3 regions of the Thermosinus thermophiluss DSM 23256 genome follow, and region 3 is predicted to be linked to each of the others. Evidence: riboswitches for the same ligand, from Rfam matches in the RefSeq annotation. Region 3 holds a riboswitch; each other region holds the start of a gene.
What was found. A riboswitch is a leader RNA that binds a small molecule or an ion and turns the genes downstream of it on or off. The one in region 3 is predicted to bind cobalamin.
Positions count from the first base shown of each region.

Region 1 (9,758 bases), on a different contig from region 3:
AAGCAGAGCCCTTTGCGTTATTTTTGAAATCTTATTTTGGGAGGAAGATCATGAAAAAACTACTGGCAATTACGGTTATTTGTCTCCTGGTAATTGGTATGCTGGCAGGTTGCGGTAGCCAAGAAACTGCTAAGAAAACTACACAAATGATTTTAGCTACGGGCGGTACGGCCGGAACGTACTATCCGTTAGGCGGGGCAATGGCGCAAATTTTCAACACTAAAGTTCCCAATGTAAATGTGACGGCTCAATCTACCGGAGCTTCTGTTGAAAACCTCCGGTTGGTTAATAAGAAAGAAGCTGAACTAGCGATAGTTCAAAACGATATGATGGACTATGCTTACAACGGAAAAGAGGCTTTCAAAGAAAAGCTTCCTAATATTCGCGGTATTGCTGTTCTCTATCCGGAAATCATTCAAGTTGTCGTAGGCGCTGACAGTGGCATTAACAGTATCGCCGACTTCAAAGGCAAAAGAATTGGCGTAGGCGCTCCTGGCAGCGGCACGGAAGCAAATACCCGCCAATTGCTGGACGTTTATGGGCTCGACTATAAGGTCATGAACCCGCATTATCTGTCCTTCGCCGAATGTGCCGACCGGTTTAAAGATAAACAAATCGATGGCTTTATCTTCACGGCCGGCATTCCCAACTCGGCTGTTCAGGAAATTGCCAGCCAGCACAGCATCAAACTTGTGTCTATTCCGGACGACATGATCGCTAAATTGGTACAGAAGTATCCGTTCCTGACTGCGGTCACTATTCCGGCCAACACCTACAAGGGCCAAACCGAGCCGGTTAAAACCGTAGCCGTTCAAGCTACCCTTATTGTCAATCCCGATGTAAAAGAGGACATCGTGTATAACATTACCAAGGCGCTGTTTGAAAACCAAGCCGACTTGGCAAAGGCTCATGCCAAAGGAAAGGAACTTAGCCTGGAAAAAGCCGTGAAAGGTATGTCTATTCCGCTTCATCCCGGTGCGGCCAAGTATTACAAAGAAAAGGGTATAATTAAGTAATCGGAGGGCGACCGGGCAGGGTTTCTGCCCGGTCCTGCTTGCTACTTGTGCGTGCCGTACAAAAATGGGCATTTCTATTCGGCTGTATCCTGGTTGCAGCGGCGGTTTGGCCTTTGTTTCCCGCGTTAGTTATTACTGATGTTAAAGCTTCCAGACCGGTCATGTATATTCCTGTTCATGACGGGGAGGAGTTTGTTATTTCCTTCGTCCATTCGGTGAATAAGCGTCCCGTTTATGACCACATTCGCGTTAACGGCCAGTCTCTGACAATAGTTAAATCGCGTTATGATGCCTTTGGCGCCGGAATGCCGGAAACGGCCGTAGACGGCAAGACACTCACCATTAATCATGACGGAATGTTGGAACTGTCGGGAGTTAATTACACCTTGCCTGAAATCAAATTATTCGTCGGCACTGTATCGCAACATGCCCTTCATATCCAAAATAAGCGCATTTTACTTTCCAGTTTGGTGCAGCCTGGTGAGCCTTTACAATTCAAAGTAATGAAGGTTTCGTATTTACAAATGTGGAAAGGCAGGTGTCTTTATGACTGACCATGAAGTCAAAAAACATGCTGGTCCGCCGGAGCCGGAAGTGTCGGCCGTCGAGGTGGAAGAACTCTTAAAAAAAGTGGATAAGGAGTCTACTTATCGCAAATTGGAAGGTATTCCGCGCAAACTGGTCTTTTGGCTGGCTGTCGCGTTCTCTTGCTTTCACTTGTACACCGGCATTTTTGGTATGCTGGCGGCGCAACTTCAGCGCTCCATTCACCTGGCATTCGCTTTTGTTCTGGTCTTTCTTCTTTATCCGGCCCGTAAGACATCGTCTAATAAGGTAGGGATCATCGACTATATTACTGCCGTCGTCGCCGGCGCCGTAGGTATGTATATTACCTTCAATTATGAGCGGCTGATGACGGCGGCCGGCAATTATAGTCAGGCTGATTTAATTGTCGGCAGCCTAGGCGTGCTGTTTACTTTAGAAGCAGCTCGCCGTGTTGTCGGTCTTCCTATTGTTGTAATTGCCAGTTCTTTTCTAATTTACGCTTATGTCGGCGACTACCTGCCAGGATTTTTGTCTCACCGGGGTTATTCTATCGAACGCATTGTTACCCATATGTACTTTACAACCGAAGGTATTCTGGGTATTCCGCTCGGTGTATCAGCAACCTTCATTTTCCTGTTCCTGCTTTTTGGCGCTTTTCTTGAAAAAACCGGCATCGGCAAGTTTTTTGTTGACATTGCCAATGCCCTGGCCGGATGGGCGTCTGGCGGACCGGCGAAAGTGGCTGTTCTTACCAGCGGGCTACACGGCATGATTACTGGCAGCTCTGTCGCAAACTGCGTCACTTGCGGCACTTTCACTATTCCCATGATGAAAAAACTGGGTTATCGCCCTGAATTTGCCGGCGCCGTAGAAGCCGCCGCCTCTACCGGCGGACAAATTATGCCGCCGGTTATGGGGGCCGCTGCCTTTTTAATGGCAGAATTCACCGGCATCCCTTACATCGAGATAGCCAAGGCGGCGTTTATACCAGCCTGTTTATACTTCTTGGGTATCTGGATAGAAGTACATTTTGAGGCTAAACGGCTAGGCCTTAAGGGAATTGACCGCTCTGAATTGCCGCGGGTATGGACGGTCATGCGCGAACGGGGCCATTTGATCATTCCGCTCTTCGGGATTGTCTACTTCCTTATGAGTGGCTATACTCCGGCGCGGGCCGCCCTCGCCGCTATCGCGCTTTCTATTATTGTCGGGATGCTTAAGTCTGAAACGCGTATTAACTTCACCGATTTTCTTAATGCCTTAGAAGCAGGCGCGCGCAGTGCTTTAGGGGTCGCCATTGCCTGCGCGACGGCCGGCATTATTGTGGGTACTGTAACCTTGACAGGAGTCGGCCTTAAGTTAGCCAATGGCCTGGTAGCTTTAGCCGGAGGCAGTCTGCTTCTGACGATGGTGTTTACGATGATTGCGTCGTTGATCCTCGGGATGGGGGCACCGACCACGGCTAACTACGTAATTACCTCGACAATTGCGGCGCCTGCTCTCGTCGCATTGGGTGTACCGCTATTAGCGGCGCATATGTTTGTCTTTTACTTTGGCATTGTAGCCGATATTACCCCGCCGGTAGCGCTAGCGGCTTATGCTGGTTCCGGTATTGCCCGCTCCAATCCGTTCCGCACGGGGGTCATTGCGACCAAACTGGCCATTGCTGCCTTTATCATTCCCTACGTATTTGTTTACTCGCCGCAACTATTGTTAATCAAGTCCACGATTGCTGGTGTAGCCCTGAATTTTCTTACCGCCAGCATCGGTATGATTGGTGTCGGTGCAGCTATGATTGGCTATTTTATGGCCAATATGAACGTTATAGAGCGTATTTGGTTTCTCATTGGCGGGCTTATGCTGATTGATCCCGGTTCGACGACCGATATCATCGGTTTTGTCATGCTGGCGTCGGGGCTGTTTTTGCAGTGGCGCAAAAGCAAGGCAAATAAACGGGAATTTTCGGCAAGTGCATAAACCTAACGAAAAAAGTCTCCGCGGAAAGCGGAGACTTTTTTCAAGGCAATTAATTAATCTTGGATATTTTCAGCTAAGATGTCAGCAACGTGCTTAATTTGGATGGGGGAAGCTTGTTTATCGAGTCCGCCTTTTATCTGCATCATGCAGGCGGGACAAGCTACGGCTACGATTGAGGCGCCGGTATCCTTAATATTGTCTAATTTTTGTTTCAGTATCGGCATGGACAGTTCGGCGTGCTTTACGCCGAAAGCGCCCGCCATACCGCAACATTTATCGCAATCTTTCATCTCCACAAGTTCATGGCCGGCTGCCTCGATTAGTTTGCGGGGTTGTTCATAAATGCCTAAGCCCCGTTTCATATGACAAGAGTCATGGTAGGTAACTTTGGCGCCACCGGCGGCGGGGACAAGGCGCCCGGCTTTTTCATATTCTTCGGCGACAAAACTGGTAAATTCCCGGAACTTGGCCGCTAGTTTTTCGGCCCGTTCTTTCCACTCCGGTTCATCGGCTAGCAGACTAACATAGGCGTCATGCCAAGTTTCCGTACAGGTCGGGCAGGCAGCGAGGATTACATCGGCAGTTACCGCTTCAAATACTTCAATGTTTTTCTTGGCCATGCGCTTTGTTGTTTCTTGGTCGCCCATTCCTAATACGGGTTTACCGCAGCAACTTTGCTCTTGCGGGAAGATGACTTCCATATTGAGATCTTGTAATACCTTGTAAACCGATTCACCGGTCTCAGGGTAAACAAAGTCCAGGCTGCAGCCGCTGAAGAAGGCCACCCGTTTTGTAGGCCGCTCAATTTTTTTGGTAATTTTGGCAATGCGGTCGCGGAGCGGTACATCGGCAATGGCCGGCAGGCTACGGTCTTTCGTCAATCCCGTCAGGAACAAGGGTAGATGACGGATAAAATTACCCGACTTTACCGGTTTTTGCCCGATGGCGCCAAGGCGAAGCAGGGTGTGGAAAACTTTACGGTTGGCGAGAACTTTTTCAAACAGAGTGCGAACGGCCAGGGGAAGACCATGTTCTTTTACTGCTCGGGCCCGCAGTTCTTCAATCAAATCGGGAATATTAATTTTACCGGGACAGATGGTAGTGCATTTCCGGCAGCCAATGCACAGTTCGTTAATTTTCTCAAAATCGCCCATGCTGTTAAGAAAAGCCGTAAGGATGGCGCCGATACCGCCGGCATAGATGTGGCCGTACACGTGGCCGCCGACAAGCGTATACACCGGGCAGACGTTGAGACAGGAAGCGCAGCGGACGCATTGGTAAACTTCCTTAAACCGTTCATCTTTGGCAATTTGCAGTCGACCGTTATCAAACAGAATAATGTGAAGTTCCTTTTCTTCTTCTACCCATTTGCCGTCCTTGTTTACCATGATCGGCGTAGGGCCGGCTATCATGCTCATATAACTGGTCATTAATTGAGCGGTGGCGTTACGCGGCAGGGTGCGGAGGATTGGCACCGCATCTTTTATTGTTGGAATGAGTTTTTCGTAGCCAATAATGACGACATGGATCCGGGGCAGACTGGTAACGAGACGGGCATTGCCTTCGTTGGTGACAAGGCCAATGGCGCCATTTTCGGCGATGCCAAAGTTAGCTCCCGAAATGCCCATATCGGCCTGCAGAAATTCCTCGCGGAGCGTCTGCCGTGCCGCCTGAACCATAAAGGGTATGTCATCGGGAATATCTTGCTTAAGTTCTTTGGAAAAGTATTCGGCCACTTGCTGGCGGTTAAGGTGAATGGCCGGCATTACCATGTGGGATGGTTTGTGTCCGGCCAGGGCAATAATCCACTCCCCCAGGTCGGTTTCGCGAACATGAATGCCGGCGGCTTCAAGGTCGTGGTTAAGGTGAATTTCTTCCGAGGCCATGGATTTAGATTTAACAATCCGCTTAACCCCTTTTTCCCGGCACAGATTTAAAAGATACTCTTTCAGGGAGGCGCCATCTTTGGCCCGAAAAACTTTGGCCCCCCGTTTGGTCGCCTCGGCCGCAAAGCGGTCAGCCACCGCTTCAATCTGGGCTACCGTCTGTTGTTTAATTTGCCGTATGCTTTCCCTTAGCGCTTCAAAATCTTCCACATTCTCATAAGCTTTGGCCCGGGCCGTAGGATAGGCCTCGGCAAACCGTCCCAGGGCGCCGCGCAGTACCTCATCCTGCAGTTTTTCGTGGATTTCTTTGCGGATATTGCGGTCGCTCTTTTGCATTATGATTCACCTCCGGTAATTTCTTCGTCGACGGCAATAATGACAAACCGGCTCGGGCCGTGAACTCCAATGGTCAGTACGCGTTCAATGTCGGCGGTACGGCTGGGGCCAGTAATTAAGCTAATATAACCTCGCTCAAAAACTTGGGAAAAAATTTCAAAGGCAGCGGCAATATCCGGCACTATATTATTGCTATTCATAAACACAACATGGATCGGAGGCAGGGTGGAAACGAGACGGCTTTCGATCGAGTAAGCGTCCAGGCAGACGCTGCCTGTTTCGGCAACGCCAAACTCTACGCCCGAGATGCCAATATCGGCTGTCGCGGCATTAGCGGCAATGTCAGCGGGAGTAGAGTGCAGCTCTGTTCCTAATTCTTGGATGGCTTGATGGATATTGGCCGCCCGCTGGAGTGGACATTCGACGGCCACTACTTTTTTAGCACCTGAGTGTTTAATAAGATTAACAATAGCGTTTTTCGCTTCAGCCAGCGTTTTTACCCGGATTACTTCTGCCGCGGCATTCTTGGCCCGCATTTCAAATTCAGGAAAGAATTCTAATCCCATACGGCCTTTTGGGAAAGCTTGGTTCCAGTTAGTACATACCCTTTTCATCTGTTCACTCCCTTGTCTTGTGAAAGGATACAAAATTGCCTTTATTTATTCGAAAGAGCAGAGACTAATTCCTTGCAGCAGCGAGTAAAAAAGATAAAAAACCATTAAAATATTCAGTGATTTCACATAATTTTACCAAGGTTTTTTTGGTGGACTGAAAATTTAAATTTCGGGTTCCGTGCCATATAAGAAGGAATAAGGTTATAAGGGTGGAATATAAGAGCATAATAATGGCAATATTACCAATTTCATATGACAAGGGAATAGGTGCCTTGCGGCTTAATAGGGAAGTCCGGTGAAAAACCGGCACGGTCCCGCCACTGTAATGGGGAGTCTGGCTGCGTTATGCCACTGGAGCAATCTGGGAAGGTGCGGCTAGCAATGAACCAGAGTCAGGAGACCTGCCTATTCTAACACACACCGTTATGACCTACGGAAGATAGGCAGGTGGGTAATATAAGCATATCTGTTTGTTTATAGTTACCTCCTGCCTGCAGGAGGTTTTTTTATTGGCGCAACAATTACGTTCCGGCATTACGACAGGGGCCTGTGCGGCAGCGGCGGCCAAAGCGGCCGTATTAGCCTGGCGCGGCATGTTTCCGGCGAAGGTCGAGGTAATATCGCCGCAAGGCCGGGTTATTACGGTGCCGGTGGCGGAGGCGGCGGCCGCCGACGACGGGGGAAGGGCCGCGATAGTAAAAGATGCCGGCGATGATCCGGATATTACGAATGGAGCGATAATTCGGGCCAGTGTTAAAATTGCCCCTTCTTTACCGGAGATTGTCCTCCAGGCCGGTGAAGGGGTAGGAATAGTAACTAAACCAGGTTTGGCCGTACCGGTAGGGCAGCCGGCGATTAATCCGGGACCGCGCGCCATGATTATCCGGGCGGTGCGGGAGGTATTGCCCGAGTGCGGCGCGGTTGTCACTATCTCTGTTCCTGGCGGCGAGCAATTAGCCGCCAGGACGCTTAATCCCTATCTAGGGATTATGGGCGGCCTGTCGATCATTGGCACAACCGGTATTGTTAAACCAATGTCCGAAGAGGCTTTCAAAAATTCGCTTACGCCCCAAATTAGCGTAGTAAAGGCGTTAGGCTATGACAGTATTGTTTTCGTTCCCGGCAAGATGGGGCAGGATTATGCCGTTAAACGTTATAGTCTTCCGGGTGATGCGGTAGTACAGACCAGCAACTTTATCGGTCACATGCTGGAAAGCGCGGTGAGTCATGGCTTAAGACAGGTTTTGCTCATGGGTCATCTCGGCAAGATCGTCAAAGTGGCGGCCGGTATCTTTCATACCCATAACCGGGTAGCCGATGGGCGGCTGGAAACCATTGCCGCCTATTTGGCGGCAGAAGAGGCGTCGGCTGCGGTGGTTAGGGAAATTCTCGCCTGTAATACGGCCGAAGCGGCTGTTAGCATCATTGAAAACGGCGGGTTTACGTCCGTGTATCGGGTACTCGCCGAACGGGCAAGTACCCGCGCCCAGCGATACGTTTTCGGCGAATTAACAGTGGGAACGGTAATTCTTACGCTGAAAGGCGAAATGCTGGGGCTGGACAATAACGCACGCAAGATAGGAGGCGCTTTAGGGTGGAATATAAAATAATCGTCGTCGGTATCGGCCCGGGATCGCCCGACTATTTGCCGCCGGTGGCCAAAAGAATGATTGACGGCGCCAAAGTAGTGGTGGGGAGCAGGCGGGCGCTGGCCGCTTTTGCGCCGCCAACGGCCCGGACATGGATAATTGATAAGGATATTGAAAGGACAATCACCTATATCCGCGCCGAGCTTGACCGGTGCGATGTCGTCGTGATGGTGTCGGGTGACCCTGGGTTTTACAGTTTGCTTGCGGTACTGCGCCAGGCTTTCGGCGCGGAAAGGCTAACGGTAATTCCCGGCATTAGTTCGGTTCAACTGGCCTTTGCGAGAATAGCCGACATTTGGCAAGATGCCATTTTAACCAGCCTGCATGGACGGCAGGCGCCTGCCGAAACATTGCGCTACACTCCCGGCAAAAAATTGGGGATTTTGACAGATGCGGAGCACAGTCCGGCTTATATTGCGAGTTTGCTAACTGACCACGGTTGGCCGGCGACAGCGACGGTACATCTCTGTGCTAATTTATCTTATGAGGATGAAAAAATCGTCAGGCTTAGCCTGGCAGAAGCAAAGCTAATCGCAAGTTTTACCCAATGTGTAATGGTGGTGGCGGCGTGAAGCGTTATTTTCCAGGCATTGCCGACGAAGCGTTTATACGGGGCGATGTGCCCATGACCAAGCAGGAAGTGCGTATTGTCGCCTTGGCAAAAGCGAAAATTGCCAATGGCGATACGGTTATTGACATCGGGGCAGGCACAGGTTCCCTGAGTGTGGAAGCGGCCTTTCAAGCTAAAGAAGGACGGGTATTCGCGATTGAACGGGATAGGAATGGAGTTGACCTAATCGGGCAAAATGCCCGCCGCTTCGAACGGGAGAATATTATGGTTATTCAGGGAAACGCCCCTGAGGCTATGGTTGGGCTGCCGCCGGCCGATGTTATATTTGTCGGTGGTAGCGGCGGTAAGCTGCCGGCAATACTACAGCGGAGTGACTGTCTGCTGCGGCCGGGCGGGCGGTTGGTTATTATGGCCGTGACTGTCGAAACGCTTTACGGCGCTCTTCATTTTTTGCGCGAAAAACCGAATTATACAACCGAAGCCTGTGGGGTGCAGGTCACGCGTATCCGTTCTGCAGGAGCCGCCAATATGTTTCAAGCTCTAAATCCCGTCTATATTATTGCGGGAACAAAAGGAGGAGACCATGAACATACGACCTAGTTCTACGGAGGTTCATAGGCCGGCTGCAGCCGCTAAACAACTGGGCAAACTTTTCGGTATCGGGGTGGGGCCGGGAGCGCCTGACCTGCTCACGCTTCGGGCAATAGAAATTTTAAAATCCATTGATGTTGTATGCATTCCCCGTTCCAAGGCAGATAACGATAGTCTCGCCTTGACGGTCGCCGGCAAATATATACCGGCCACGGCGGAAATTATGGAAGTGGCCACGCCAATGACGCGGGACCGGCAAGTGCTTGAAGCCGAATGGCAACGCGGAGCGGAAAAAATTGCCGCAAAACTGACTGAAGGTTTGAACGTAGCTTTTATAACGATCGGGGATGCCATGCTGTTCAGTACTTACACATATTTGCTTAAAAAGGTATGCCGGTTACTGCCTGGCATTGAGGTCGAGAGTGTACCTGGCATTACGTCCTTTGCTGCGGCCGCGGCGCACTTAAATACTGCCTTAGCCGAGGGCAATGAAAAGCTGGCCATAATACCGGCTGTCGACGATCCAGGGCAATTACGGGAAGTTTTACGGCTTTTTCCTAATGCTGTTCTGA
Region 1 covers NZ_FNBU01000002.1:83,962-93,719, reverse strand. Annotated here, with positions in the region: gene BLQ99_RS01755 (TAXI family TRAP transporter solute-binding subunit) at 51-1,016, shown strand; gene BLQ99_RS01750 (DUF1850 domain-containing protein) at 1,130-1,570, shown strand; gene BLQ99_RS01745 (TRAP transporter permease) at 1,563-3,539, shown strand; gene ldhH (L-lactate dehydrogenase (quinone) large subunit LdhH) at 3,593-5,761, opposite strand; gene BLQ99_RS01735 (LutC/YkgG family protein) at 5,761-6,375, opposite strand; cobalamin riboswitch at 6,624-6,798, shown strand; gene cbiD (cobalt-precorrin-5B (C(1))-methyltransferase CbiD) at 6,885-7,985, shown strand; gene cbiE (precorrin-6y C5,15-methyltransferase (decarboxylating) subunit CbiE) at 7,970-8,596, shown strand; gene cbiT (precorrin-6Y C5,15-methyltransferase (decarboxylating) subunit CbiT) at 8,593-9,195, shown strand; gene cobI (precorrin-2 C(20)-methyltransferase) at 9,179-9,758, shown strand, end outside.
Region 1: linked by a shared signal. The riboswitch ahead of cbiD (cobalt-precorrin-5B (C(1))-methyltransferase CbiD) and the one ahead of BLQ99_RS01075 (energy-coupling factor ABC transporter permease) in region 3 are both predicted to bind cobalamin.

Region 2 (9,758 bases), 140 kb from region 3:
GACTCAGACTGGCCAAGGTTCCGGTAAAGCTCTTAGAGATGGATGCGCAAGCAATGAGTTTTGCCGATGACACTTTTGATACCGTTGTCGCCACCTGCGTTTTTTGTTCGGTTCCGGACCCGGTGCAAGGCCTGCGCGAAATAAAACGGGTGTGCAAAAAAACCGGGAAAATAATTTTACTGGAGCATGTCCGGAGCGACAACCCGCTGCTGGGCTGGCTCATGGATCTGTTAAACCCTGTTTCGCTGTATCTGGTCGGCGCGAATATTAACCGGGACACGGTGCAAAATGTCATTGCCGCCGGTATCCATATCGAGGATGTGACGAACGTAAAAGGGAAAATTGTAAAGCTCATCATCGCCCGTCCCTAATATACAGTCCGGTCACGCTAATGACGCTGCCTTCCTAGTTGGGAAGGCAGCGTCATGCTTTTTGGCAGGCCGTAAGAAGCGCGGCAAGGCGTCAATTTGTATTGCCTGTCGCCGTGGTATAATCAGACAAACGGCGCGGCCGAGGCCGCGCCTTATTTTTCCGGTCATGGGTTAGGCGTAAATTTGCGGGTTGACACAGGTGAGGGGTTTTTGGCCATGCAGTACGGCAATAATGTTTTGGGCGGCGATGCGCGCCATGGCCTCGCGCGTTTCCACCGTTGCGTTGCCTAGGTGCGGACAGAGGATGACGTTGTCCAGCTTTTCCAGGCCCGGTGTAATTTTTGGTTCAAACTCGTACACGTCCAAGGCTGCGCCGGCGATGGTTTTATTTTGCAGCGCGGTGAGCAGGGCCTGCTCGTCGATAATCGGGCCGCGGGCGGCGTTGATGAGAAATGCCGTTTTCTTCATGCTGGCCAGTTCTTTGGCTCCGATCAGGTGATGCAGCTCCGGACTATAACTGACATGGAAGGTAAGAAAATCGGCGTTCTTGATAACGTAGTCCAGGTCATGGTATTCGGCGTTGAGCTCCTTTTCGACGTCAGGGCTCAGCCGGGTGCGCGAATAGTAGATTACCGGCATGTCAAACCCTTTGGCCCGTTTGGCTACCGCCTTGCCGATATTGCCCATGCCGACAATGCCGAGCGTCTTGCCGGTGACTTCCACGCCCAGGTGATACAGCGGCGCCCAGCCGGTAAACCGTCCGGCCCGGGTGTTTTTATCGCCTTCCACAATCCGCCGGGCAATGGCGATGATAAGGCCCCAGGTCAGGTCAGCCGTCGCGTCGGTCGAGACGGCAGGCGTATTGGTGACCGGAATCTTGCGGGCCGTTGCGGCCGCCACGTCGATATTATTGTAGCCGGCGCCGTAGTTAGCGATAATTTTCAGCTTGGGATTGGACGCAATGACGTCGGCGTCAATCGGGTCGGAGAGCAGTGAGAGCAGCGCATCTTTTCCGGCCAGGCCTTCAATTATCTCCTGTTTGGATAACAGCCGCAGATCGCGGTGCATGGTGACTTCGAATTCCTGCGACAGCATTTCGTAAGCAATCTGCGGAATTAAACCGGAAATAAATACTTTTTGCCTCATACCGATACCTCCTTGTTTTAGTGTTGCTTTCATTGTACCGTACGGTGATATATGAGTAAAATATATAGTAGAAATAGTGATTATTCTATTCGTGAATAAATACTGTTGTCCCCCCTTTTTTCAAATTTAAAACCCCGACGAACAGCCGGTTCGTCGGGGTTAAATGCCTTATTTAAAAATACCGAACGGTTTTCCGAGCGGAAGAAACTGCTTGCCGAACCACTTGTTCAGGAAGGTCGCGCCGGAGGCATAAAAACCAAGGGCGGCGATAACAAGCTCCGTCCAGGCGGCGAGGCCATGCGCCCAATGGCCGCCGAGACCAAGGGCATCCAAGGTAAGGGCACCTAGTAAAATATCAATAAGAACCATGATGGAAAAAATTACTTTATTGGTTTCCATGGCGGCAATCGTTCCGAAAAGCGAAAAAATTAAATAGCCGAGAAAAGCGACGCCCAACTGTTTGACATCAACTGCTGCGGCTAAAGCAGCGCCGAAGGCGCCCATTTTTATCAGCCAGCTTACGGCTACTCCTGCCCAGAACAGGCCGTAGGCGCCAAAAACGGTAGCGCCGAACAAATTGTTATGCTTAAAATCGTAGACGCAAGCCATCATTTGCGCAATTGAGCCTAAAAAGATAGCCCAGGGAATGACAAAGGACAAACCGGTCGTCCAAGCCAGCTTCTGTGAAGAGGCAACCAGCGTAACCATCGCGAGACCAAACAAACCAAGGGCTGACGGGTCGGCAACGACAATTTGGACTTTTTGATCGTTGGTGTTCAAGTGCTAGCCTCCTTTAAAGTGCGTATATGCAGGCACGAAATAGGATAATATATGATACGTTTTCTGTCAACAAATTTCGACAAAACTCTCCATTGGCAGAGGCAAATCTTGCTGGGCTGTTTACAAGAATTATTTTATTGCCCCGGCCAATACTAAAAATAGCGTCCGTTAAAATAGCTCTACCGTTAGAACCGAAAAACCGACGGCGCGGATTGGAAGGCGTTGGTTGCAGCTTGGCTGCCGGCTGATAAGATCGGAGGGGCGAAATTTTGAACAAAAAGCAAGGCAAGCAAAGTATTATTTTCGGAGCGCCACCTATTATTACCAGTACCGCCAACATTGTTGGCCCTATGGAAGGTGAAGGGCTGCTTGCCGGTTACTTTGACCAGGTAATGGCGGACAACCTGAACAATCAAGATAGCTGGGAAAAATGTGAATCCTATATGCTCGAGTGGGCTATCCGCAAAGCCGTGGCAAAAGAAAACAGCACCATCGATACCGTTGACTATGTATTGGCCGGCGATCTGCTCAATCAGTTAATGGCCACCCATTTTGCCTTGCGCAGTTTGGGCAGGCCGTTTTTAGGCTTGTACGGCGCCTGTTCGACGCTGGCGGAAGGCATGCTGCTTGGCGCCGTACTGCTCGATGGCGGCTTTGCCAATAAAGTGGCCGTTGCCGTATCAAGCCACCATGACACGGCTGAACGGCAATACCGGTTTCCTACTGAGCTGGGGGTGCAGCGGCCGCCTATTTCGCAGTGGACAGTTACCGGGGCGGCGGCGGTGGTGCTGGCGTATGGCGGGAGCGGGCCGCGTGTTACGGCGGCAACGATCGGGAAAATAATCGATATGGGAATTAAAGATCCAAACGCCATGGGGCCGGCGATGGCCCCCGCGGCTGTTGACACGCTCTGGCAGCATATTCAGGACACGGGGCGGCAGCCTGCCTATTATGACCTGATTGTTACCGGCGATTTAGGCGTTGTCGGCAAAACTTTAGTAATTCAACTTATGCAGGAAAAGGGCTTGGATATATCGCAAAACTACGAAGATTGCGGGTGCATGATTTATCGCGAGGACCAGGATGCTCACGCCGGCGCCAGCGGCTGCGCCAGTTCCGGGGTAGTCTTTACCGGTTATCTTTATCAAATGCTGCAGGCCCGTAAACTGCAAAAAATTTTAGTGATCGGTACCGGCAGCCTGCACAGCCCGATTTCGTACCAACAGAAGGAATCCATTCCCTGCATTGCCCATGCCGTCGCGGTGGAAATATAAGGAGGTCGAAATTTTGAAAGTGACTTACCCCCATATGGGGTATCTGAGTATCCCAGTTTACAATATGTTAACCAACCTGGGCTTTGAAGTGGTTGAGGCGCCGCCGATTACGAAAAAAACGGTCGAGCTGGGTTCGCTCTATTCCCCGGAGGGTGTATGTTTGCCATACAAAATCAATATGGGTAATTTCTTGGAAAGTATTGACCGTGGCGCCGATACTTTTTTAACCGTATGCGGCGCCGGCAAGTGCCGTTTAGGTTTTTATAACGCCGTGCAGAAAATCGAGTTGGCCAAGCGCGGAGACGTCCGGTTTTATACTATTGACACTAACAATCTTTTCAGCAGTCTGTACCGCTTCCTGCGGCAGGCTGCGCCGCAGGTTAATCGTTTGGACATTTTAAAAAACATCACGCTGGCCGTAAAGACGCTTAAAGCCCTTGATGCTATTACCAGCGCCAAGAATTATTACGGAGCGCGCTCAGATTTTCCGGACAAGCTGATTGCCATCTGCAACAACGCGGCGCGGCACTTTACCGGCTGCCTGAGTTTCAGCGATATAAGCTACAAACAAAGCGCCGTGCTTGACTTGGTGCAGGCCGTTGGGCAGTCTGCCAGGCAGCCGGTCAGAATTGGCCTAGTTGGCGAGTTTTATGTCTTGCTTGAACCATATGTAAACCATGCCATTGAAGATGAATTGATAAAACAGGGGGTAGAGGTTAAACGGTTTGTCTATACCGGCGATTGGGTGTTTTTAAATACCATGCTGCAGGCGCTGGGCTTGCATAATGAAGAGAAGGCCTATCTAAACAAGGCGCGGCCTTATCTCAACTATCATGTCGGCGGTGAAGGGTTAAGAACGGTCGGTGGCGCTTTATGGTGCGCCAAGAACGGGTACGACGGCATAATCCATATCTACCCGTTTGGGTGTATGCCCGAGGTGGTTGCCGAGTACGCGCTGAAAAACATCGCGCGGGACTATGACTTGCCGCTGCTCACGCTCAGTATTGATGAACACGCGAGCGACGTCGGCATTATTACCCGCCTGGAGGCGTTTGTCGACTGCATTAAACGGAAGAAACAAAAATGGAAAAATTAACCGATAGCGACCATATTTTCCATTTATAAATGCGTGCGGCCGGTAAAAAATATTAATGTAGCGCTCAACATTTTATGATTGGAGGCTAACATTATGACCGTAAAAAAAGATTTGGAGAAAGCCATTGCTGCCGCGGAAGCCGCTAAAGGTACGTACGCACAGTTTGCTACGGCTACTGACGATCAAAGCGCTAAGACAATGTTTGAGCAAATGTCTCAAGACATGAACCGGCACATCGCGCAACTCAACAGCCGCCTTAGTTCTACTGCCGAGAACAAACTAAAAAACCAAGAACAATAACCGCGAGGGAGGTAGCCGAACTACCTCCCTTTTAATGGCAGGCAACTTTTTCTTGGTAAAGGATGAATAATATGGTCGATAATGTCGGGATCCCCCAGGCGCTGCTATACCATGATTTTGGCAGCTTATGGACTGCTTTTTTTCAGAATATGGGAGTTCAAGTTACGGTATCCGGCGAAACCAACAAACGCATGCTGGATCAAGGTACGTCGCTCGCGATTGACGAATCCTGCCTGCCGCTTAAGGTGTATCTGGGGCATGTTGCTTCTTTATTGGATAAATGCAGCCATATTTTTGTTCCGCGTATTGTCCGGTACCACCGCCATTTTTATTTCTGCGCCAAATTTGCCGGACTGCCCGATATAGTCAGAAATACGTTTAGCCTATCCCCCGAACGGTTGATAGCTCCCAATATCGAAACCAAGTCGCTGGCCGGGCAATTTCAGGCCGTCTATGCCGCTTGCCAGGCGATGGGACGTTCCCCGCTGGCCGGAAATTTGGCGTACAGCCGGTCGTTGAAATCCTGGCGGGCCCCGGCGCCATCGCCCAATCAACCACCCCGGCCCCGCATCGCCGTCATCGGGCATAATTACCTGCTGAAGGACGCCTTGTTTTGTAAAGACATAATCGGTACGCTGACCGCCCAGGGGGCCGCGATTGTTACTCCGGATAACATCGCAAGCAAAGTCCTCTATGATGAAGCTAAAGTCTTTGCGCCGGACATCTACTGGCAATTATCGGCCAAGATCGCCGGAGCGGCCCGTTATTTTTGCCGTCAAGGCGATATTACGGGCATTGTTATGGTGTCGAGCTTTGGCTGCGGTCCGGATTCGCTTATCAATGAGTACCTGGAACATCATGTTTTCCGGAAAAGCGATAAACCGTATATTTTCATCAATATTGACGAGCATACCGGTAGCGCCGGGATCATTACGCGGGTAGAAGCCTTTTGGGATTTAGCGAATCGAAGATTAAAACCTTAACGAGGAGGAAGCATTATGCCGAAAAACTATATCAGATACGCCGGCGCAGTTACCTCTAACCACGCGGACAATGTCATCAGGCCGCAAGAATGACAAGCCAAATTTTTTATTGACCTTGTTAGTAATCGGTGGTATATTTTTTCTGAAACACCACAAAACAGGAAAGTCGATATTTAACCACAGAGATAATCATGCCAATAAATTGGCATCACAAGCCAGGAAAACCAGGATTGAACCGCGGAGCGCACGGAGAGTGCGATATACATCGCACTTGAGGTTTTAATTAATTTTAATAAAATTTTATCTCCGCGTCCTCTGCGGTTCCTAAACTCTACGGTTCCTAAACTTAAAATGTCAGGGACAGGTGCCCTTCGGGGCTTAATAGGGAAGTCCGGTGTAAAGCCGGCGCGGTCCCGCCACTGTAATGGGGAGCAGACCCAAGAATATGCCACTGGGACGAAGAGTCCTGGGAAGGTTTGGGCGAGCGATGAGCCAGAGCCAGGAGAACTGCCTGTCTGCCAATCACCGCTGGTACCCACGAGCGATGGGGAGGGGATTAGCTGTAGCGTTCTTCTTCCCGGCTGTTTAGCCGGGCTTTTTATTGAAGATTATTAGGGGGAAACGCCATGCGCAAACTCCTATACTGGTCGGTTTATTTTGTAATGTCCCTGTTTATTTTGATCATGCTGCTGCCTGTCCAGGAGAGCAAGACTTCTACCCGCGGCCAGCTGCAGGACTTTTTGGGACGAAGTATTGACATACCGGAAACTAAGCCCCTGCGCATTGTTTCTTTGGCCCCCTCCATTACTGAGATTCTCTTTGCCGTGGGAGCCGGCGACAGGGTGGTTGGCGTTACTACTTACTGCGACTTTCCGGAACAAGCCAAAAAGCTGCCCAAAGTCGGCGGTTTTCAAAGCCCCGATATTGAGACGATCGTCATGATGCGCCCCGACCTTGTCTTGGCCAGCGGTCAAATGCACTACCAGACCATTCGGGCGCTGGAAAAGGCGGGTATTCGCGTTGCGGCCATCGAACCCCAGACCATGGAGGAAGTCTTAAAGGCGATCCGCCTGATCGGCAGTCTTGTCCATGAAGAAGCGAACGGGGAAAAGCTGGCCGGCGAACTGGCGCAAAAGCTTCAAAACATCCGGACTTTACATGCAGGTAGCGATAAACGGCGGGTCTTTGTGGAAATATGGGACGTACCGCTGCTCACGGTTGGGGCGAAATCCTATATCCATGACGTCATCGTCCAGGCCGGGGGCGTCAATGTGGCCGGCGCCAGGCAGGTTGACTACCTTTCTTCTGATTTTGAGACTTTGTATGCCTACAACCCTGACACTTATCTGGTGGTGCGGCACGGCGTCTACGGGAAGAAGACGGAGGTCTTTACGAAGTTTCAGCTAAATGACATTCAGGCTGTACGTGAAAACCGCATTTTTTACGTTTCCGACGACTTTTTGGCGCGGCCCGGACCGCGCAGTTTCGCCGCCCTTGAAGAGGTTGCGGCAATTCTTCATTCCTCTACGAAAAGTGGCAGTGAACGATGAAACAATTCCGTAGCACCCAATCAATAGTCCTGTTATTATCGGCAGTCGTCCTCATCGGTACGGCTGTTGCCGCGCTGTCCATCGGCTCGGCGGACATTGCGCCCGGTGAGATTGCGGCTATCGTCGTGCAGCGGTTGCTGCCCGTAGAAATCGGCCCGGAACTGCCGCCGGTGCATAGCAAGATCGTGTGGGAAATCCGGTGGCCGCGGCTGGCCTTGGCTATGCTGATCGGCAGCAGTTTGGCCGTTTCCGGGGCTTGTTATCAAGCCTTGTTTAAAAATCCCCTGGCCGATCCGTTTATCCTGGGGGTTTCATCCGGAGCGGCGTTAGGCGCTGCTGTGGCCATTGTGCTTGGCCACACCGCGTTTGTAAGTTTCTATGCCTTTGCCGGCGGGGCGGTCACGATATTTATCGTATACATCCTTGGCGGCGGTGACAGGGCGGAGCTTAGTTCCAACCGGTTGCTTTTGGCCGGCGTTGCCCTGGGGTCGCTACTCAATGCGTTGCTCAGCTCCATCATGGCTCTTCATACCAAGCAGCTGGGGCCGATTTTGTTCTGGCTGTTGGGCAGCCTTGGCAATCCGCCGGAAAACCTGACGCTAATGGCGGCGCTTATTGCCATTGGCCTGGCAGGGATCATGCTGTTTGCCCGGGATTTGGACATCCTTGCAACCGGCGACGAGAATGCCCAGTTTTTAGGAGTGGATGTAGCCAAAGTCAAGGTCAGCTTACTATTGTGCACAACCTTGATAACCGGCACGGTTGTCGCGGTAAGCGGCATTATCGGCTTTATCGGACTTATTGTGCCACACATGCTGCGCAAGCTTATCGGCCCGGAGCACAGACTGCTGCTGCCCGCGTGCGCGCTGTGGGGGGCGATCTTCCTCTTGTGGGCCGACAGCGTGACGCGCTTGTTTGCCAGTCTGTCCCCGGTGCCGGTGGGTGTTGTCACCGCGCTGCTGGGCGGCCCGTTCTTCCTGTATATTTTGTACCGAACAGACCGCAGACAGTGAGGAAGCCATGAAAGAAAGATTGCTGGAAGTTCAAAATGTATCGGCCGGGTACGGGGCCAAAACCGTTTTGCATAATATTAGCTTTGCCGTGGACAGGGGCGATTTTCTCAGCATTATCGCGCCCAACGGCACAGGGAAGTCTACGCTACTCAGGTGCATTGCCGGGGTTTTGCCGGTGCAAACAGGCAACATCCTGGTTAAGGGCGAAAGTGTCAGTAGCTTCCCCCGGCGCGACCTAGCGAAAATAATCGCCGTCGTCGGCGCCGAAGAAGCCGTTTTTGATTATAGTGTGTACCAAACGGCGCTGATGGGACGGTTTGCCCATATCAGCCGGTTTGGCAGCGAAACGGCGGCAGATTTTCGCATTGTGGAAAAAGCACTGCAAGACGTCGGCATGTGGGAGAAGCGGGATGCGAAAATGAGCAAGCTGAGCCAAGGGGAAAGGCAGAAAGCGCTGATCGCCCGCGCTTTGGCCCAATGCCCGGAAATTCTGCTGCTTGACGAGCCGACGTCGCATCTGGATTTATACAACCAGTTTGTGATTTTAAGACTCATTAAACAATTAACGGCCAAAAACAACATTGCCGTTGTCGCCGTCATCCATGACGTTAATCTTGCCGCACGGTTCAGCACAAATCTTTTACTGCTGAAAAACGGCAGGATGCTGGCCTGCGGCCCGCCGGCAGCCGTGCTGTCGACCGAGGTGCTGGCGACAATGTACGACATGGAATTTGTCCTGCATAATACCGATGGCCATATTTACGTCCAACCAAATTTTGCATTGTAAGGAGAGGTAAATCAATGTCTTACGGCAAGAAATTTTTAACCAAACGCATCGCATCGGCCCTGGCGGTGGGAACGCTGCTGGTGGCAAGCCCGGCCTTCGCGGCGGAGGAGCCGGTATTTCAGCTGGACCAAATCACCGTGACCGCTGCCCGCGTTCCGCAGGCCTTGGCCAGCACGCCGGCCGACGTGACCGTTATCACCGGCGAGCAGCTTGAGCAAAAAGGCGCGCGCAATTTAGCCGACGCGCTGGAAGGCGTGCCGGGGGTGGTGGTTAAGAAACAAGGCGGTGCTGGGGAGTTTGCTACAGTTTATATTAACGACAGCGACCGCACCGTTGTGATGGTGGACGGCAAGCGGCTGAATTTGCCGCAAGGCGCGGCCTATGGCCGTGGCCCGCTTGACTTCAGCACGATTATCGGGCTGGATAATATCGAGCGGATCGAAGTTGTGCGCGGCGGC
Region 2 covers NZ_FNBU01000001.1:82,012-91,769, reverse strand. Annotated here, with positions in the region: gene BLQ99_RS00445 (class I SAM-dependent methyltransferase) at 1-371, shown strand, start outside; gene BLQ99_RS00440 (2-hydroxyacid dehydrogenase family protein) at 543-1,517, opposite strand; gene BLQ99_RS00435 (acetate uptake transporter) at 1,686-2,297, opposite strand; gene spoVAD (stage V sporulation protein AD) at 2,567-3,571, shown strand; gene BLQ99_RS00425 (hypothetical protein) at 3,591-4,667, shown strand; gene BLQ99_RS00420 (DUF1657 domain-containing protein) at 4,761-4,967, shown strand; gene BLQ99_RS00415 (acyl-CoA dehydratase activase-related protein) at 5,039-5,950, shown strand; cobalamin riboswitch at 6,296-6,479, shown strand; gene BLQ99_RS00410 (ABC transporter substrate-binding protein) at 6,577-7,500, shown strand; gene BLQ99_RS00405 (FecCD family ABC transporter permease) at 7,497-8,513, shown strand; gene BLQ99_RS00400 (ABC transporter ATP-binding protein) at 8,521-9,300, shown strand; gene BLQ99_RS00395 (TonB-dependent receptor plug domain-containing protein) at 9,315-9,758, shown strand, end outside.
Region 2: linked by a shared signal. The riboswitch ahead of BLQ99_RS00410 (ABC transporter substrate-binding protein) and the one ahead of BLQ99_RS01075 (energy-coupling factor ABC transporter permease) in region 3 are both predicted to bind cobalamin.

Region 3 (9,758 bases):
CAGGACAATCTTTTTCGCACCTTCCGGTATTTCGATATGACTAAGAGAATTATGGCAGCAGTGCATGCGGATTACTCCTTCCTGGAAGCGTTACGCCGGTTTAACTTCGATTTTTTCGGCTAATTTACGGCCGATGGCGATTTCCTGCTTCCCCTTGCAAATGATGATAGGGCCGGCCGGCACCTTTTCGGCGCACTCCACCTCGGCGCCGACGGAAATGCCGAAGCGGATGGCTTGGGCACGAACAGTTTCATTAGGTATGGAAACAATGCTAACTCGTTGTCCCCGTGAAGCTTGGGCAAGTGTCATAATACATTCCTCCTTTGCTATGATAATCATTCTCAGTGCTATCGAAAAAAATAATATAAGCCAACATGGCGCTATGTAATGAGATTTATTCTCAATCATATTATAAAAAAACTACCGATGCCTGTCAAGGAAATTTTTCCGACCGCTTTACTTATATTTCGCCATCACGCGGCCCACCAGTTCAGCCACGCTGCGGGGAGCTTTGTCCCTGCTACTAAAAAAGCCGGCAGCGACCAGGGCGCTGTAGATTTCGCCCACCAACGGCCGGGCAAACCCGAAGGCGGCATGGTCGGAGCGGTTAAGGACCAGCTCCGGCGGCCCGCCGGCCACTATCTGACCCTGCACCAGGACATAGACCAAGTCGGCCCACGACCATACCCACTCTATGTCATGGGTTGCCACGATCAGCGTCTTGCCGGCGCGGGACAGCTCGTCCAAAATGGCCCGCAAGACTGTCGTGCCAGGGTAATCAAGGCCGGCCGTCGGTTCGTCCATGACCAAGACCTCGGGATCCATCGCCAGCACACCGGCTACCGCCACCCGCTTCTTTTGGCCATAGCTTAGAAAATGGACCGGCTCATCGGCAAATTCGGCCATCTGTACCGCCGCTAACGCTGCGGCGGCCCGCTGCTCGGCCTCAGCCGGGGATAACCCCAAATTCATCGGCCCAAACAGCACATCATCGAGAACGCTGCCGGCAAAGAGCTGAGTATCCTGATCCTGGAACACCAGCCCGATCTTCTGGCGCAGGCGAGTTATAAACGCACGGGAATACCGGTATGGCTCGCCCTTAAACAATAGTTGGCCGGACGAAGGATGCAGAATGCCGTTAAGATGTAAAAACAAAGTAGACTTGCCGGCGCCGTTAGGCCCGACCAGGGCAATGCGCGCGCCGGCCGGAACAGTCAGGCTGACGCCGCGCAAAACCAGTTTGTCTTTGCGATAACCAAAGGATATATTTTTCACTTCCAAAATTGGCTGCTGTGACATAAGTTTTTCCTCGTCATGTTAAATAAAGGCTGTTAGGGCTATTCCCGCCAAAACCGCGGCAATGCCGGTCAGGCGTACCGGGCTTACCTGCAGCGTCGGCTGGCGAAACACCAGCCGGTCATGATAGTTTCGGGCCAACAGCGCGATATGCAGCTGACCGGCCATAATGAACGATTTGCGGCCAATGCTGGCGGCGAGCAGGCTGAGCGCCGCTAAAGCCCGCCGGGGATTGGCGTAGCCAAGCCGCGACTGTTGAGCGGTGAAAATCTGGCCAGCCGTAGCCAGGACGACAAAGATAAACCGGTAGGTGAGCAGGGCAATTTCCGCAACCGCCCTGATGCCGGGAACCCGGGACAGATAAGCGACAATGTGGCCTACCGGCGTGGTTGTCGCCAGCATAAACAGACAGGACACTGCCGCCAAACTGCGCAGGAGCAGGAGGGCGGCAGCAGCAATGCCTTCGGCGGTAATGCCTGCATAATAAGCGCCAACCTTTACAGCCCAAAAAGCGGGAAACGGCTTGGCGCTCACACTTGCCACCACGGTCAGTAAACTTACGGCCAGAAAGGTCAGCGGCGCCAACCATAACCTCAGCAAATAGCGGGGAGGGATTTTGGCATAAAGCATAACGCCGTGCATAAGGGCGATGAGCGCCAGCAAGGTCGCCGGTCGGGGCAAGGCCAGCGCCAAACCAAGGCTACCGGCCCCTAAGAGCAGCCTTTCGCCGATACTGATCTGTTTCAAGCGGTTATTATAAGCAAAATAATCAAGCTGCAGCAAAATCACATTATATCACTATCTTCCACTTCATACCTCATACCTCATACTTCATACTTCATACTTCAGACTTCATACCTCATACTTCCTACCCGCTTTTCCCCGCTGGTAGCCGAAAAAGTAGCCGATAATCCCGGCGCCCAGCGCCGCCTGCACCGCAAACAGGAAACTTGCCACTTCGGCTGACGGCGGTTCCCACAAGCTGGTAAACCAGGGCTGATAATCGGGGCGGATACCGGCAATAATATCCTTTACTTTGTCGTCGGCGCCGCCGAAATCGGCATCTTGCTGGACAGCCAGCGGCAAAACGGCGAGGATAATCGCCAACGCCAAAAGAATAATGTTTTGTCTAAGTATCATGCGTTATTCCTCCGCTCGTTCCACCATAAATCAATCAGGCCCAAGGCGTTGTAACGGGTGAGCGTGTTATAGACAACCACGCTCAGTATCCCCTCGCTTACCGCCAGCGGCAGCTGGGTAAAGGCGAAAATGCTGAGAAATTTCGCATAAGCCGCCCAAAAGCCGCCGACCGCATCCGGAAAAGCCAGGGCCAACTGCCCGGCCGTTACCAGGTAGGTAGCCCAATCGCCGAGCATTGCCGCTAAGAAGATGGCTAATTTTTCGGACAAACCCACCCGGCAGGCTATTTTAAAAATGCCCCAAGCCACAAAGGCGCCGGCGACGCCCATGGCAAAAGTATTGGCCCCCCAGGTGGTAAGTCCGCCGTGGGCCAAAAGCAGCGCTTGAAAAAGGAGGACAATGCCGCTTAGTACCGACGACACGGCCGGACCAAAGAGTACGGCGCTCAAGCCCACACCGGTCGGATGCGAACTCGAGCCGGTAACGGAGGGAATCTTTAGCGCTGATAATACAAAAATAAAAGCTGCGGCCAGCCCTAAAATCATCTTGCGTTCAGGATGCACGGCCAACAGGCCGCGAATGCGCCTTACCCCCACCGCCAAACAAGGGGTCACGGCTGCCAGCCAAATGATCGCCTGTTCTTGCGGCAAAAATCCTTCCATAATATGCATGGCGTGCGCCACGGCCGGCGCTATTACGCCGATAACCAAAAAATACCCCACTAGCCCAATTGCTTTCATTTCGTATCCTTCCTTTTCCAGAAGTTAAAACGCAAACAAAAAATCCCTACCCCTTGCCAAGGTAGAGATTTTGCTATGATGTATTCATGCGCAATCCCCTCCCCATCGCTCGTGGGTCAAAGCGGTGATTGTTGAACAGGCAGTTCTTCTGACTTAGGATCATCGCAAAATCTGCGCCTTCCCAGGGCGATTATCCCCAGTGGCTTATTGCAGCTTTGCTCCCCATCACAGCGGCGGGACCGTGTTGGCTTTGCACCAATCTTCCCTATTAAGCCCGGACGGGCACCTGTCCCTTTATTATATGATTGTCTACTTCGAAAACGGTAAATAGAAGCTTAGAGAAGTATGAAGTATGATGTATGAGGTATGAGGTTAAATAATAGTTTTCATTCTTTGTCGGTGTCGTGCTAAACGACATGGGGGTTTTCCCTAAAATTTTACCGTTATCCTGCCATAATTGTCAAGTTATGCCTTGATAACCTCGACGCCCATATACGGCCGCAGCACCTCCGGCACTACCACCGAGCCGTCTTCCTGCTGGTAGTTTTCCAAAATCGCGGCGACCGTGCGGCCGATGGCCACGCCGGAACCGTTCAAGGTGTGCACAAATTCGGGTTTGGCCTTGGCGTCGCGGCGAAACTTGATGTCGGCGCGGCGGGCCTGGAAGTCCTCAAAGTTGGAGCAGGAAGAAATTTCGCGGTACCGGTTGAAGCTGGGCAGCCACACTTCCAGATCATAGGTCTTGGCCGAGGCAAAGCCCATGTCACCGGTACACAAGAGCATGACGCGGTACGGTAGCCCTAACAGCTGCAACACCCGTTCGGCGTTATTGGTCAGTTTCTCCAGCTCATTATATGATTCTTCGGGCAGCGTAAACTTTACCAGCTCTACCTTGTTGAACTGGTGCTGGCGGATAAGCCCCCGCGTGTCGCGGCCGGCCGCGCCCGCTTCCGCCCGGAAGCAGGCGCTGTAAGCCGCATAGTACAGGGGAAGGTCCTTGGCATCGAGAATCTCCTGGCGGTGGAGGTTGGTTACAGGCACTTCCGCCGTCGGAATGAGGTAGTAGTCAAGCCCTTCCAGTTTAAACATGTCCTGGGCAAACTTGGGCAGCTGCCCGGTGCCGACCATGCTGTCGGCGTTAACGATGAAGGGCGGAAAAAATTCGGTGTAGCCATGTTCGCGCGTATGCAAGTCAAGCATGAAATTGATGAGGGCCCGCTCCAGGCGGGCGCCCGCCCCCTTGTAAAAAGTAAAGCGCGCCCCCGTCACCTTGCCGCCCCGCTCAAAGTCGAGAATGCCCAGGCGTTCGCCGATTTCCCAGTGCGGCCGCGGCTCCCAGGCAAACTGGCGCGGCTGGCCCCACCGGCGCACTTCCTGGTTGTCGGTTTCGTCCTTGCCTACCGGCACCGTTTCATGCGGGATATTAGGGATGTTCAGCAAAATGTTGGTTAAATTTGCTTCCACTTCGCGCACCCGGCTGTCAAGGGCGCTGATGCGATCGCCGACCAGGCGCATTTCGGCAATGAGGTCGTCGGCCGGTTCGCCATTCTTTTTGCGGCGGCTGACTTCCTGCGACACCGTATTGCGTTTATTTTTCAGCCCCTCCACTTCGACTAACAGTTCCCGGCGCTGCCTGTCCAGTGCTAAAAACTCGTCCAGGCTGACAGCGACCCCACGGCTGGCCAGCGCCTGCGCCACTTTTTCCGGATTTTCTCGCACAAATTTAATGTCAAGCATAGCATAAACCTCCTAAACCTGTCGGTACCTAAACGGGCGACAATAAAAAAACCCCCGCCTTTATCAGGAGGGACGAAATTTATGTTTATTGTTTAGTTTTCCTTTTTAATCTTACATTATACCGCCAAAAATGTAAAGTCATTCCAGTCAGCTAACGGTTTGGCGGCCGCCGAAACGCCGGATATACTCGATAAAGCAGCGGGCAATATCAGGATCGAACTGGGAACCGGCGCAGGCGGCGATTTCTGCGACGGCGCTCTCAATGTTAAGAGGAACACGATAGCAGCGCACACTGGTCATGGCGTCGTAGGCGTCGCACACGGCCAGCAGACGGCTGAAAAAGGGAATTTGCTCGCCCGCAAGTCCGTCGGGATAGCCCCGCCCATCGTAGCGCTCGTGGTGATGGCGGACAATCTTGGCGATGGCGCCAAAGCCGTCGATTTCGGCCACAATGTCGGCGCCAATGACCGGGTGGTGCTTGATGACGGCGTATTCGCCATCCGTCAACCGCCCCGGCTTATTGAGGACGCTTTCCGGCACGCCGATTTTGCCGATATCGTGGACCAGGCCGGCCAAGTACACTGTCATGATGTCCGTGGTCGGCAGCCGCAGATATTCCGCCAGGCCCACCGCCAAATCAGCCACATTCTCATTATGGCGCAAGGTGTAGGCGTCGCGAGCCTCAATAGCTTTGCAAAAAGATTTAATAATGCTGATATTTATCGATTCAAGCTGCGTTTCCAGCGCTTTATACCGGTCGATTAGGGTATAAGTGCCAAGAGCGTACTGCACTATGCCCTCACTGTCGCGGAAGGTGTAGGTATCGACCGTGAACCAGCAGGGAAAATTGGCGCCACTAAGGCACAGGTAAGCTTCCTTGCCGCGAAACTCCCGCCCCGTCTCGATCGTCTCGAGCAGCGGGCTATGGTAATGACCGGCCGGTATCTTTTTTGTTCCGTTATAAAACAAATCCAAAACAGACCGACCCAGCAGTTCCTCCCGGTCCTTTTGCCAAAGGCGACATAACGCTTCATTGATATAGACAATTTCAAAGTTGCGGTTAATGAGCAGCCAGCCGGTAGACTGCTTGTCCACAACTTTGATAAAAGAATCCCTTAATAAATCTTCTAACATATAGCCGCTCCTTTGTTTATGCGCCGGGGCGGAGTCTGCAAGTTAAAAATAGCGGATAGTGTTACCTTTTGTCTAAATAATTACTTCTTCATTGTACCAGTTTTTTACCAAAAACGTCAACATATCGGGATTTATTCCCAAAAAAATCCACGTCAGAATTCGAGCCGTACATCATACATTTGTACCAGTGACGGCAAAGGAGGAATGTGATGCGCCACGTCCTGGATACCGCCCGCGTAGCGTTCACCTATGTCGGCACGGTTATCGGTGCCGGCTTTGCCTCCGGACAGGAACTGGTCCAATTTTTCGTAAGTTACGGCACTATCGGCCTGACCGGTCTCGCCTTATGCGGCGTGCTCTTCGCCTGGCTGGGCACCTATATTCTCCAGCTCGGCCACCGCCTGCGGGCCAGCGGCTACCACCAGGTGCTAAGCCACACCTGCGGCCGGCCGGCAGGGTTAATCCTCGATAATATTACCGCGTTTTTTCTGTTCGGCGGCCTTACCATCATGCTGGCCGGCGCCGGCGCCGTCTGCCGCGATTACTTTGGCCTAAGTTACAATACCGGTCTGGTTGTCATGGCCATCATTGTCGCGGTGACCGTCATGACGGGCTTGAAGGGCATCTCCCTTATCAATATGATTGTAACCCCGCTACTGGTCATCTCAACGGTTATTATCGGTGTCAACTCCCTAATATACCACGGCATCAGTCCCGACCTCCTCGCCGTACCGCCGCTGCCGGGCCAGCAGCCGGCACCGAACTGGCTGCTGGCCAGCCTGTTGTATGCCTCATATAACCTTATCCTGGGGTCAACCGTCCTTGCCCCCCTTGGCGCCCAGGTCGCCAGCCGCCAGGCGCGGCTGGCCGGCGGGGTGCTGGGCGGTATGGTCCTGACGCTGCTCGGTCTTTTTATTGTAATTGTGACGATGCTCCATTATCCGCGCGTATTAAGCTATGAGGTGCCGATGCTGTACATATCGGAGGCCCAGCAAGGCTGGAACCATTACGGTTATGCCTGCATGCTGATCAAAGCCATGTACAGCACCGCCATCGCCAGCCTGTACGGCTGCACGGCCAAACTCCAGAGCGCCTCCGGTCTGGCCTTTTTGCCCAGCCTGCTTATACTCACGGCGGTCGCCCTGGCTGTTGGCCAATTGGGCTTCGCCAAGCTTATCGGCCTGTTATACCCACTCTTCGGCTATGCCGCCCTTATCTTTACCGTCCGGCTTATTTGGCTTTCGTTTCGAGATAGTTTATGGCGCTGAGCACGGCCACCAATCCTTCACCGGTGGCTTTAGCGATTTGCCAGGGCTTGCCGGTGCAGTCGCCGGCCGCAAACACGCCGGGAATATTGGTGGACAGATCGCGGTTCACTTTAATTACGTCACCATCCATTTCCAGCCCGGCCAAAATATTTTCCACCGGGTCAGACTGACGGAGGATGAAGACGCCATGCACCGGGAGGTCTTCCTTATCGGTGACCAGCCGCTCAACCTGGCTGTCGCCGGTAATGGCCTGAGGTTTGCGGTCAGTCACAATCATGACATTGGCCCGCATGGGCGGTAGTTCTCCCCGGTATTGGGGCAGGTAGTAAACGGTTCGGCACAACTCGCCCAGGTATTCGGCTTCATGTTCGCCCTCTTGGGTATAGGAAATGACGGCGACGTCCTTATCCCTATAAAACATTCCGTCACAGGTGGCGCAATAGCTGACGCCCCGGCCCAGAAATTCGCGCTCGCCGCGGAACAAGGCGGTGGCGACGACGCCGGTGGCGAGAATGACGGCCCTGGCTTGATACATGTTGCCCGGTGTAATCAGGGTAAACGTCTCTCCGGTCGGAAAAATGCTGATCACCTTTTCCTTGATGAGTACCGGGTTGTGGGCCAAACAATGGGCGGCAAACTGCTGCATCATCCCCTGGCCGGTAATCTGGGGCATGCCGAGATAATTGTCGACCAAGTGCGCTTTCTGCAGCTTGGCGCTGAACTCCGACCGTTCGAACAGGGCGACCTCTTTGTTGCGGATGCGGCCGGTGAGGGCTGCCGACAGCCCGGCCGGGCCGCCGCCGACAATGGCAATGTCATAAACTTTTGGGTTCATAGCATACTCCTCCTCGGTGAAAGGGGTGTAAATATGTATAACTACCGGATCACGCGTGTTTCCGGCCTGGCTGTTTTCCGCCTGCTGTTTGTGTCCGGCGCCGTCCTCGGCGGTATCGTCGGTCTGGTTCTGGGTCTAATTGAACGTGAGGCCATCGGCCTGTTGGGCGGTGCCTTTCTCGGCCTGGTCACCGGTATCGGTTCCGGCCTGACCGGCCTGTTCTATGTCTTAATCTTTAACCTCATCGCCCCCCTCATCGGCGGCATCGCCGTCCAGGCGGAAAAGCTGGCCGCGCCGGCTGGCGTGCCAACGGTTGAAACGGACGAAGGCACGGCATGGCCGCCAGACGCCGGCAGCCAACACCGACCAGCCGGCTAATTAACATCAGCTTGTTCTCGTCCTGCTGTTTTTATTCTGCCCCTAATTTGACAAATCCTGCGCGGTTAAACGACACCTCACTGTAAATAGGACAAGCCCTGGCGCAAAAAAGCGCTGGCGATCACCCACCGCACAGTAGCGGCAGGATAATAATAACGCCGTCGGCGGTCAGCTTGTCGTCCGGGCAAACGGCTTGGCCGTTATAGACGACTATCGCTTCGCTAATACCGGTAAGCCCGGCTTCAGCCAAAACTTCGGCGACCGTCGCGCCCGGCGATGCCTGTAGGGATAGCGTTTTCTTATCCGCCGGCAAACGGCACTGAATCTCTATGGTTATCTGCTTCATCCTTCAACCTCCGCCTTATAAGCCCAACTAGCAAACAGTGATTATATAGGAACCGCCCTCTAATATGCCAGCTCCGCCAGTTCTTCGGCGGTGATGTCAAAGACGGTGCCGGTTTCCGGATTGGCTTCGTCGTAAAAGTGTTCCGGCAGGCGGTCGTGGGCGGAAGTAAAGCCGGCCCGCCGGTTAAATTCTTTTTCTATTTGCAAATATTGGCGGGTAAGCTGCTCCAGGTCCTGAGCGGAAAGGGTTGAGCCGAAACGGGCGTTGACCATTTCCGCCAGGATAGTGCTGTCTTTCAGCGCCGGTGCAATCATCATGCAGAAACCCAGCGCGTCCAGCATGCCGATTTTGATTTGGGCGCCCCGCGATAGGGCTACCTGCCCGTCTTTGAGATGGTGCTTAACATTTGCCCGGGCGACATTGCCGGCCGTATGGTCGGCCCCCATGGCCGATGTGGCATAAGTGACGGCCGTGCCCTTAATGGCCCGCGGCTCATAGGCCGGCATGCCTTGCCCCTTGACCGCGGGAATGCGGCGCACCCCGAAGACCTTCGCCGTCACCACGCAGCCGGAGGCGATGATACGGCCCAGATAGGTGCCGTTTACCATTTCCTCCATCAACCGAAGAAAGGCCGCCTCATCGCCGAAGGGCAGCACGCCGGCCTCCATCGCTACCCCAATAGCACAGCCAATTTCGATGGTATCGACGCCATAATCGTTGCAAAGCCGGTTGGCCTTAGCCACCACGTCGAGACTGCCAATTTCCAAGTTGCTGCCCAAGAGGCCAAGCGTCTCGTATTCCAGCGGCGCCACCAATTCCCGCCCTTCCCGGTCGGGATAAACGTTGGAGCAGCGCACCAGACAGCCCGGCATGCAGGCATGGGT
Region 3 covers NZ_FNBU01000001.1:218,592-228,349, forward strand. Annotated here, with positions in the region: gene feoB (ferrous iron transport protein B) at 1-66, opposite strand, end outside; gene BLQ99_RS01055 (FeoA family protein) at 91-309, opposite strand; gene BLQ99_RS01060 (energy-coupling factor ABC transporter ATP-binding protein) at 457-1,299, opposite strand; gene cbiQ (cobalt ECF transporter T component CbiQ) at 1,318-2,085, opposite strand; gene BLQ99_RS01070 (energy-coupling factor ABC transporter substrate-binding protein) at 2,149-2,436, opposite strand; gene BLQ99_RS01075 (energy-coupling factor ABC transporter permease) at 2,433-3,176, opposite strand; cobalamin riboswitch at 3,298-3,481, opposite strand; gene serS (serine--tRNA ligase) at 3,642-4,913, opposite strand; gene BLQ99_RS01085 (HD domain-containing phosphohydrolase) at 5,061-6,047, opposite strand; gene BLQ99_RS01090 (YkvI family membrane protein) at 6,257-7,315, shown strand; gene BLQ99_RS01095 (NAD(P)/FAD-dependent oxidoreductase) at 7,278-8,150, opposite strand; gene BLQ99_RS01100 (hypothetical protein) at 8,184-8,528, shown strand; gene BLQ99_RS01105 (ubiquitin family protein) at 8,650-8,874, opposite strand; gene BLQ99_RS01110 (aldehyde ferredoxin oxidoreductase C-terminal domain-containing protein) at 8,934-9,758, opposite strand, start outside.